DNA from 2 places in the Nocardia sp. NPDC004123 genome. Region 2 is predicted to be linked to the other one. Evidence: riboswitches for the same ligand, from Rfam matches in the RefSeq annotation. Region 2 holds a riboswitch; the other holds the start of a gene.
The links. Region 2 has a riboswitch for magnesium ahead of ACWEQQ_RS43735 (hypothetical protein). Riboswitches for the same ligand answer to the same signal wherever they lie in the genome.
Positions count from the first base shown of each region.

Region 1: linked by a shared signal. The riboswitch ahead of ACWEQQ_RS13480 (MgtC/SapB family protein) and the one ahead of ACWEQQ_RS43735 (hypothetical protein) in region 2 are both predicted to bind magnesium.

Region 1 covers NZ_JBSGGG010000008.1:116,251-121,581, forward strand. The annotation lists gene ACWEQQ_RS13460 (helix-turn-helix transcriptional regulator) at 1-133, shown strand, start outside; gene ACWEQQ_RS13465 (nitroreductase family deazaflavin-dependent oxidoreductase) at 276-716, shown strand; gene ACWEQQ_RS13470 (SDR family NAD(P)-dependent oxidoreductase) at 840-1,604, shown strand; gene ACWEQQ_RS13475 (AAA-associated domain-containing protein) at 1,606-2,229, opposite strand; gene ACWEQQ_RS13480 (MgtC/SapB family protein) at 2,291-3,004, opposite strand; M-box (ykoK) riboswitch at 3,206-3,381, opposite strand; gene ACWEQQ_RS13485 (MFS transporter) at 3,454-4,674, opposite strand; gene ACWEQQ_RS13490 (ArsR/SmtB family transcription factor) at 4,762-5,103, shown strand; gene ACWEQQ_RS13495 (TetR/AcrR family transcriptional regulator) at 5,100-5,331, opposite strand, start outside.
Region 2 covers NZ_JBSGGG010000049.1:25,793-31,123, reverse strand. The annotation lists gene ACWEQQ_RS43745 (AfsR/SARP family transcriptional regulator) at 1-487, shown strand, start outside; gene ACWEQQ_RS43740 (MFS transporter) at 573-1,811, shown strand; M-box (ykoK) riboswitch at 1,891-2,075, shown strand; gene ACWEQQ_RS43735 (hypothetical protein) at 2,432-3,217, shown strand; gene ACWEQQ_RS43730 (ABC transporter permease) at 3,254-5,011, shown strand; gene ACWEQQ_RS43725 (ABC transporter ATP-binding protein) at 5,038-5,331, shown strand, end outside.

The DNA.
Region 1 (5,331 bases), on a different contig from region 2:
CTTCGAGGCCACCACCCTCACCCTCGCCGACCAATCCGACCGCCACCTGGTTCTCTACAACCCCCGCGCCGGCACCGACACCGCCGCTCGCCTCGACCAGCTCCACCGCCTCCGGCTGGCCTCGCCCGCCTGAGCTCGCCGGCACCGAATCGTGCTCGCGGGCCGCAACCCAGCAATGTTGACCCTGCTCACATTTCTGGTAATGTTTGCAGCGCTAACTCGACTCTAGTGGCCGTCGTAGAAGGCTTCGATGCATCAGGGACAAGGGACAGGCGTTGAACAAGTACGCACTGAAAGATAGCGGGGCCAAACTGATGAACCTCGCCCACCGGGTCGTCCTCACCGTCAGCGGGAACAAACTGCTGGCCAACCCGTTCGGGATGCCGGTGGTCGAATTGCACACGGTCGGGCGGAAGTCGGGGCTGCCGCGCTCGTGCTACCTGACCGCTCCGGTCCATGACGCCGGCCGGGTCGTGCTGGTCGCCTCGAAGGGCGGCGACGACCGGAATCCCGACTGGTACCGCAACCTCCAGGCGCACCCCGATGCCGAACTGGTGATCTACGGCCGACGGCGAAAAGTGCACGCACACACCGCAGATCACAGCGAGCGAGCCGAACTGTGGCCGCAGATCACCTCGGCATACCAGGGCTACGCGAACTACCAGGAGCGAACCACCCGCGAGATCCCGGTCGTCATCTGTGAACTGAGGGACTGACAACGGTCACCACCGGTGGCGCCCTCGCCGCGCCGGCGGGAGCCGTGCCCGGCAAGGTGGTGGTGGCACACCCACGATAACTGCGCACTGTTAACCCATCACGCGGCCCGGCAGGCTGAAGCCATGACACACAACGGGTTCCGGTTCCAGGACAAGGTCGCGCTCATCACCGGCGGCAGCAGCGGGATGGGGCTGGCCGCCGCGCGGCGGCTCGTCGCGGAGGGGGCGTGGGTGGTCGTGACCGGGCGGGACAAGGACCGGCTGGACACCGCGGTGGCCGAGCTGGGGGAGCGGGCGGCCGGGGCGGCCGGAGACGCCACCGAGCCCGAGGATCTCGCGGCGCTGGCGCGGGTGGTGTCCGAGCGGTTCGGGCGGCTGGATGTGGCGTTCGTGAATGCGGGAATCGGTGCGTTCCAACCTGTTTCGGCGGTCACCGGCGACGAGTTCGATCGGGTGGTGGGGATCAACTTCAAGGCCGCGTTCTTCACCGTGCAGCACATGCTGCCGCTGCTGGTCGACGGGGGTGCGATCGTCCTCAACGCCTCCTTCGCCCCGTATCGGGGCGCGCCCGGCGCCGCACTGTATTCGGCGACGAAGGCGGCGGTGCAGAATCTGACGCGGACGCTGGCGGCGGAGTTGGCGCCGCGCGGAATCCGGGTGAACTCGGTCAGCCCCGGCTACATCGACACCCCCGCCTACCGGGCCGAGGCCTCCGCCGACGCGCAGGCCACCGCGGGGTCACGGGTGGCGCTGGGGCGGGTCGGCGACAGCGACGAGGTGGCCGCCGCCGTCGCGTTCCTGGCCTCCGCAGACGCCTCCTACATCACCGGTCAGGACCTGCTCGTCGACGGCGGCCTCACCACGGTGATCCCGTCGGCGATGGTGTGACTCAGGACGCGCGCAGATCGGCGGCGGGATCGGCGGTGATGCGGCCGGAATCGGTGTCGTAGTCGTACAACTCGGCGTAGCGGCCCCAGTCGATGGCCAGCTCCAGCTGGCGGCGGGCGTCGTCGTCGGAGCAGCCGCGCCGCAGCAGATCGAGAATGAAATCCGCGCCCACCGTCTGATCGCTGCTGCCCACCAGCGCCGAGCAGATGGTGCGCACCAGCGGGGCACGCCGGCGGGCCTGCGCGGCGAAAATCGCCTTGCTGGACCGGATGTCGGCATTGGTGAAATTCGCCCCGACATTGGTCAGCATCACGTCACCGGACTCCACCAGCAGCAGACCCAGCAGCGCCGCCGCGTCGACCAGCGGCATCAGGTCGTCGACCTCGAAATTCAGCTCGTCGGCCACCACCGGCAGGTCGGCGCGGCCGTCGTTGCCGTACACCAGCTCCAGCAGACCCGCGATCCCGCCGACCGAGGCATCGGGCAGCGGCACCGCGAACGGCGTCAACGTATCCGCCGGGGCCGCAGCGACTTCGGTGTCACGGCCGGTGAGCAGACCGTAGATCTGATCGACCAGCGTCTCGAACCCCGGCGTGCGGCGGCTGCGCGGGCGCGGCTGCTCCACCGTGATCTCGGCGATTGCGCCGAAGCCACCCCGCGCGACGGATACGACCGCAGCGCGGCGTTCACTCCTCGGCCTCCGCCCGCAGCGGCACCGTGCGCCACCCGACGCTGGTCACCGACGGCTCCAGGCTCAACCGGCTCACCGCGGCCTCCATCTGCCGGTCGTCGCGGCGGTCCCCGGTCAACTCCGCCCGCACCTGCACCCGGCCCGGGGAGGTGTCGTGGCTCGAGATCGACACCAGCCGGAAATCGGTGCGCGTCAGCGACTGCACCAGCAGCGCCCGCACATGCGCCTCGTGCGCGTCGTCGGTGTCGGCGTGGAAGGCGTACAACGCCTCCTGGGCCTCGGCCTCGTCGACACCGGGGCGATCCACCGTGCGCGCCACCGTGCGCAGCGCGGTATTGACCACCACCACCGCCACCGTGCCCGCCACCGCGGTCGAATACATGCCCGCACCCGCGAGCGCACCCACCGCCGCCGCACACCACAGCGTCGCGGCGGTGTTCAGGCCGCGGATATTGAACCCGTCGCGCAGGATCACGCCCGCGCCCAGGAAGCCGATACCCGAAACAATCTGTGCCGCAACACGAGTCGGATCCGCCGAGGCGCCGTTGAAGCCGTGCGCGGACAGCAGCACGAACAAGGTCGCCCCGGCGGCGACCAGCGAATTCGTGCGCAGTCCGGCCATCCGGGCCCGGAACTGACGCTCGAACCCGATCACCGCGCCCAACCCGACACCCGTGCCGAGCCGCAGCAGCATTTCCCACATGGTCATCTCGATCTCCCAGCGGATGACGGCGCACTCCGGACTCGGACGCTACCGGGGTACGGGTAGCGGCCGGGAGATTGCGGGAGTGACACCGAGTGAACGATTGGCTAACGGAACTCGATCCGGTCCATCGGGCACGACCACCACCTCCTCGACGCCACACGCACGCATGCCAGGGGAGTGGGACCGGCGCGACATCGCCGGTACGGGTACCACCCCTCGTAAGACCTTCAGCACTCCACGGCGTGAACCCGCCACGGGCGGCGGGAGCCGGTCGGGGCATCCCCTTAGCTCGGGGAAACCTGTCCTGATCCGGGGCGTCTCTCGACGTTCGGGATCGCCGGCCTGTATCCGTGAAGGAGCCTCAGCTAACGACGGCACCTTGCGACCAGAAGTAAACACCGGCCCGCCGCGATCGGCAACCCGACGTGAGCGCCGTCGCATTCGCGCACCCGCTAGCGTCGCGCCTCGACCGCGACCCGCGCCACCAGCCGCACCACACACAGCACCGCCACCACCGCCGAGAAGATCTGCACCGCAGCCAGCAAACCGGTCGCGCCCGCCAGCAGGCCGACGCCGATGACCGGGCCGCCGCTGCCGCAATAGGCCATCACGAAATAGGTCGACAGCACATCGGCGTGCCGATCGGCCGGCGCGGCCGCATTGATCGCGGTCAATCCCGACAGGAACACCAGGCCGTGACCGGCCCCGGCCAGCACTGTCGCGAACAACAGCAACGGCAGCGAGGAGACCGCCCCCGCGATCGCCAGCAGTACCAGGCCCACCGCCAGCAGCGGGAACCCCGTGAAGTCCAGAGCCCGTTCGGATTTGCCGTAACCCACCAGCTGCGCCACCGCCCACGCCGCGGGCAGCAGCGCGGCCGCCGCGCCGCCGACCACCAGATTCGCACTGCCCGACAGGGTCGCGGCATAGGTCGGGATCAGTGTGAGGAAGACGCCGACCACCGCGAAACCCAGGAACGCGCCCGTGCCCGCGGCCGCGAAGACCGCACCCATCCCGGCCGGGATACTCGGCCGCCGCGGCCGCCACCGGGTGATGGTCGCGGTCTCCGGCAGCGCCGCCACCGCCACCGCGGCCGGGATCAGCAGCGCCAGCTCCACCACGAACGGCGTCACGTAGGGGGCTGGAAGATATTGCGCCAGAACAGCTCCCAGTACCGGGCCCAGGCCCATGCCGCCGGCCGAAGCCACCGCCGACACCAGGGCCGCGCGGCGGCGGTCACCGTGCGGTTCCAGCTCGGTCAGCGCGGCGGTGAGCGCACCCGAGGCCGCCCCGACCGCCAGCCCCTGCAGGATGCGGGCCGCGAACAACCAGACCACCGCGCCGGCCAGCGCGAAACCCAGCGTGCCCAGCGCCGCCAGCGCCAGCGCGGGCAGCAGAATCCGGCGCCGCCCCAGTGCATCCGAGGCAGGGCCGGCGATCAGCAGCGCGGGAATCAGCACCCCCATGTAGACCGCGAACACCAGCGTCATCACCAGCGGTGAGAACCCGAACCGATGCGCGTAGCCGTGATACAGCGGTGTGGCCACATTCGTGCCGGTCAACAGGATCAGCAGCGTGTAGGCGGTGCCCCAGAACCGTGCACCGCTCCCCGGCGGTGAATCCTGCGGGGCGGCCGCGTCTTCGGGGGCTGCGGTGGATTGCTCGACGGTCATGACGTCCTCCCGGCACAGGCATGTTCGACAATTCCGAACATAACAGGATGTTCGGATTTTGTGAACATGTGGACTAGCCTGGACGCCATGGCAAGCCGAACCGCGACCGAACTGGTTCACCCCGCCCGCGACGAACTGCGGTTCACCACCGTGCTGGCCGCCCTCGCCGACCCCGTCCGGCTCACCATCGTCACCCGCCTGGCCGCCGCCGAGAACGGCGAACTGGCCTGCACCACCTTCGACCTGCCGATCAGCAAATCCACCCAGAGCGGGCACTTCAGAACCCTGCGCGAAGCCGGCGTCATCCGCCAGCGCGACGAGGGCACCCGCCGCCTCAACCGCCTGCGCACCGAGGACCTCGAGGCCCGCTTCCCCGGGCTGCTCGACCTGGTCCTCACCCACGGCCGTGGTGCGGCCCTGAGCGTCTAGCCCGAGTCTCGCGGCGACTCCGCGCTGCCCGGCGCCGGTGCGTGCCCGGTCGGACCCGGGGTGGTCAGCACCCGCCAGATCTCGTCGACGTAGGACTCCCAGGCCTCCTGGTCGGCCGGTAGCGTGCCGCGCATCGTCCGCCACAGCTGACCTGTGCCCAGATACGCCGAATACGCCAGTGCCGCACGATGTTTCGCCACCGGGTCGGCGAAACCGAGCCGGGTGAAC
Region 2 (5,331 bases):
CGAACCGGGCACGGCGATCGAGCTGTACGGTCGATTGTTCGGCGACGACGGTCCGCTGCGCGGTGCCGACTGCAGTCCGGCCGCGGCATTGGCCACCGACGAGATCCTGGGGCGCACACACTACGCGATCGCACTGGTCAGAACGGGCCGAATCGGCACCGCGACAAGGCAACTGGAGATAGCCCGCGACCTCGCCGCCACCGCCGCACCACGACTGCTCCCCGTCGTCGCCGTCGGCTGTGCGCTGGCCGCCCTCGCCATCGGCGCACCCGAACCGGCCGCGCGCCTGCTGGGAGCCATCGACCGAGTGGACGGTCGCCTCACGAACGGCAATCCCGGTCCCGACGTACGGCAGGCGTGCACCCTCGCCCGGAAAGCGCTGGGGCAGCACCGATTCCTCTCCGTCCTCAGCGAAGGGCGGCGCACCCCCTGCGACCAGGTCGACGTCCTCTTCGAGCAGGCGCTGTACCAGCGCGCTGTCAGCTGACGCCAGCGTCGCATCAGCGCTGCCCGGAAGTGTTTGCGAACATGGCGAACACCACCTCCTCCTCCGACACGAGCGGGTGGAAGTAATGGCAGCCCCCATCGCTTCCACCCACGAATCCACCGGCGCCGGAACCCCGATCCGCAATTGGCTCGCCGTCGCGGCGGTATCCACCGCCACCTTCGCGATGGTCACCGTAGAGGCCATGCCGGTCGGCCTGCTCACCCCCATCGGTCACACCTTCGACGTCTCTCCCGGCGCGGTCGCATTGACGATCACGCTGCCCGGACTCATGGCCGCGGCGGCCGCGACCACCCTGCCCGTCACGATCGGAAGATCGGACCGGCGTACGGTCCTGCTCGGGCTGATCGGGCTGATGCTGGCCGCGACAGCGGTCTCGGCGCTGGCACCGGACTTCGCGATCCTGCTCGCCGCACGTGCCGTCGCCGGCATCGCCATCGGCGGCTTCTGGGCCCTGGCCGCCTCGTGCGCGGTCAGACTGGTTCCCGCGCACCATATTCCACGAGCGATATCGCTCGCGTTCGGCGGTGCGACAGCGGCCAACGTGCTGGGCGTGCCGGCCGCGACGCTGATCGGCAATCTGAGCGGCTGGCGCGTCGCCTTCGCCGCACTGGCCGGATTCGGCGCGGTGGTCGCCCTCGCACTGCGGCTGCTGCTGCCGCCCCTGCCCGCCACCGAGGTGGTCCGCCCCCGCGCCCTGGCGCGGCAGTTGCGCACACCGGCCGTCCGCGCCGGCGTCATCGCCACCTTCCTTCTGGTGGGCGGGCATTGGGCGGCATTCACTTTCGTCCGGCCCATGCTGCAGGACATCTCCGGTCTGGGCGCCGGGGCAATCGGGCCCGCACAGCTGGCCTTCGGCTTGGCGGGCGTGGCCGGAACCTTCGCGGGCGGCGCCGCCGCCGGCCGCGACCCGCGGCGCGCCCTGGTCGCCGCCGCCGCCCTGCTGGCAGTGACACTCGCACTCTTCCCGCTCATCGCGACCACACCGGTCAGCGGCATCGTGGCACTGCTGGTGTGGGGCACGGCATTCGGCGCGATTCCGGTCGGCGTGCAGACCTGGATCCTGCAGGCCGCCCCCGACCATCCCGAGGCGGCGACCGCCCTCAATACCGCCATGTACAACCTGGCCGTCGCCCTCGGTGCGCTCACCGGCGGCGTGATCGTCAGCTGCACATCGGTGACCGGCGTCCTCGTCACGGGCGCGTTGCTCGGCGTGACCGCCATCGCCGCGGTCATGATCGGCGGGCGGCAGCTGACGCGGCGTGCCGGTGCCCTATCAGCGGCGTCGGCCACAGTCGAAGAATGAGAATGGTGATCGTCGGAGCCGCCGGACCGCCGAATCCGGCGCCGTTTTGACTTTTAACGAGTCTTTAACTAGGTTCCCTGTTGCACCTCGATAGGCGAGGCTCCTGCACGAACACAGGCCACTGATCTGACGACGTCGAGAGACGCCCAAGGTTAGGACAGATTTCTCCGGATCAAGGGGTAATCCAAAGTGGCTTTCCGATTCGGAACACTCCGGTTCGGAACACGTCGTGCAGTGCCAAAACTCTGACGAGAGGGGTGTGCGTCCGCCCCGAGAGTTCCGGGCGACCTCCCCCCGTGCGTTGACGAATCGCGTTCTACCAGTGAGGAGGTCGGGTAGCACGATGGCACCCGATGATGACCCGGGATCTCCGGGTCGGCCCCTCCGCCTCGGTCCGGGCCGCTAGCCACCACACCAACACCGCGTCGATATCTCGACGCACGCAATTCTCCGATATCACGATGCCGCCCGCGCGGCACCGGACTATTCGCATGCACATTTTACGAATGAATTCGGAGATTCGCATATCTATCCGACCCGTCGGCACCACCGTGCCCGACGGTATTCGATGCTGCCCGGAATCCGATGCGGGCAGCAGTATCCCGAGGGGAAACATCCCGATGAGAATTCGCTTGTTCGCATTCGCCACCGCGGCGATGACCACCGCCGGACTGGTCGCCCCTGCCGCCGCTTCGGCCGCGGCACCCGGACCGGACGCCCGGCTCGCCGACGCTGTGACAGCTCAGGCCGTGTCCGGCGACGCCCGAATCGTGGACCGATCGGTGGTGCTGCGCACCGACCTCGGCACGCTCCGAACCACCACCGACCAGCTGCAGATCCTCGACCCGCAGGGCGTGGTGGTGGGGGCGATCCCGCTGACCATCACGAAGCAGGACACGACGTACCCGATCGACGCCCGCATCGACGGCGACAGCGCCACCCTCACCCCGCGCCCGGATCGGGCCCGACCGGTCAGCACCGAGGAACGACGCATCGCCGCGGAGCTGCACGCCGCCGCGGAGGCGCAAGCCGAAGGCCCTGCGGCACAGCCGATTGCCGATCCCGACAGCTTCGAGGATCGGATGAATACCGTCTTCCAGAATGTCAACAACGAGCTCACCGTGGCCCTGGCGGTGGGCACGCTGCTGGGTGCGGTCATCGGAGCGCCGCTGGGCTGCGTCCTGCTGGGCGCGGGCCAGGGTCTCGCGGTCGGCGCATTGACGTTGGGCACGTTGGCGATTCCCGGCGCCGTCACCGGCTGCCTGGAGGGCGCGGTGGTCGGGGCCGGAATGGGCGTCGTGGTTTTCAACCTGCTCGTCGGCGCACCGGCGGTGCTGGCCTCGGCCGTACACGCCTTCAACGTCATGACCGCACCGCCCGCGGCCGCCGCCGAATCGACCAACTGAGTTGCGACGACGCCGCTCGGAGCGAGGTGAACAGCAATGACTCTTGAATTGGCAATTCCCGACCGCCCCAAGATGACTCCCGAGGCGCCGCGGGCGCGCGGCCGGCTCCGGGCGGTGGACTACCTGATCATCGGCGCGGGCGTGCTGCTGATCCTGGTGGTGCTGCGGCTGTTTCGGGACATGTCGGTGCCCTGGACGCCGGATACCGGAACCGAGTCCGTATCAACCGATCCCGCGAACCTGCCCTATTACGCGGCCCGCACCACGCTGCGCATGTTCATCGGCCTGGTGGCGTCCATCCTCTTCACATTGATCGTCGGCCAGTGGGCGGCGCGCTCGCGGCGGGCCGAGAAGGTGTTCATCCCGGCGCTCGACGTGCTGCAGTCGGTGCCGGTGCTGGCCCTGGTCTCGATCACGGTCACCGCGTTCGTGGGCATGTTCCACGGCTCGTATCTGGGCGCGGAGGCGGCGTGTATCTTCGCTATCTTCACCGCGCAGGCCTGGAACATGACCTTCGCCTACTACCAGGCGTTGCGCAATATGCCCCGGGAGCTGGATGATGCGGCCCGCATGATGCGGCTCACCCGCTGGCAGCGGCTGTGGCAGCTGGAGGTGCCGACGGCCATGGTGCCGATGATCTGGAACGGCATGATGAGCTTCGGCGGCGCGTGGTTCATGCTCGCGGCCTCGGAGGTCATCACGGTATCCGGCCGGGACGAGGCGCTGCCCGGCATGGGTAGCTTCATCGCGGCGGCCACCTCCGAGGCCGAGGTCGGCAATCTCATTATGGGTGCGCTGGTCATGGTGCTCACCATCGTCTTGGTGAACGTGGTGTTCTGGCGGCCGCTCACGGCGTGGTCGGAGCGATTCCGGGTGGAGCACACCGAAAGTGCGCAGGCCCCACGGAGTCTGGTGCTCGACCTGCTGCGGCACAGCACGGTGCCGGGTCGGCTGGCTCGGGTGCTACGGCCGGTCGGTGAGCGGGTCGATCGCCTCATGCGGGTCTTCGGGCGCAGCACCCGTTCCGCCTACGACGAGCGTGCGGGCAGCCGCATCGGCGATGTGCTCTTCTTCGGACTGCTCTTCGCCGCGCTCGCCTGGGGCACCTGGGCACTCGCCTCCTACTTCGACAGAACCGTGGGCCTGGCCGAATTCGGGCCGACCTCGCTGCTGGGGCTGGCCAGCCTCGGCCGCGTGATAGTGCTGCTGGTGGTCTCCACCATCGTGTGGGTGCCGGTCGGCGTGTGGATCGGGATGAATCCGCGCATCTGCCGGTTCGCTCAACCGGTGGTGCAGGTGCTGGCCAGTTTCCCGGCCCAGTTCTTGTTCATCTTCGTCATCGCGGCGCTCACCTACACCGGCATCTCACTGAATATCGGCGGCATCGCGCTGATGGCGCTGGGTGCGCAGTGGTACGTGCTGTTCAATGTGATCGCGGCGGCCGGGCAGATCCCGACGGACCTGCGCGAGGCCATGGACGATCTCGGCGTGCACGGATGGCAGCGCTGGAAGTCGTTGATACTGCCCGCGATCTTCCCCGGCTACGTGGTCGGCGCGATCACCGCGTTCGGCGGCGCGTGGAACGCCACGCTGGTCGGCGAGGTCGTGGAGGCCGGGAACACCCATATGGAGGCCTACGGCCTGGGCGCGTACATCACCAATGCCACCACCGACGACGTCTTCGCCAAGGTGCTGCTCGGCACCGTGGTGATGAGCGTGGTCACGGTGACCATCAACCGCCTGCTGTGGCGGCGCCTGCAGCGCACCGCCGAACAGCGATTCTCGCTGAGCTGAAACACTTTTCGAAAGGAGGACACACCGTGTCGGCCCCCATCATCACCGTCGATCGTGTCACCAAGAACTTCACCAACCCCTCCGGCGAGCAGCTGCCGGTTCTCTCGGATGTCTGCCTCGAGCTGCAGGAGGGGGAAATCGTCGCGCTGCTGGGCAAATCCGGCTCCGGCAAGTCCACGCTGCTGCGGATCATCGCGGGCCTGATGCTCCCCTCTGCGGGGTCCGCACGCATCCGGCAGACCGAGATCACCGAGCCGAATGCCGATACCGCCATGGTGTTCCAGACCTTCGCGTTGCTGCCGTGGCTGACCGTGCGGCAG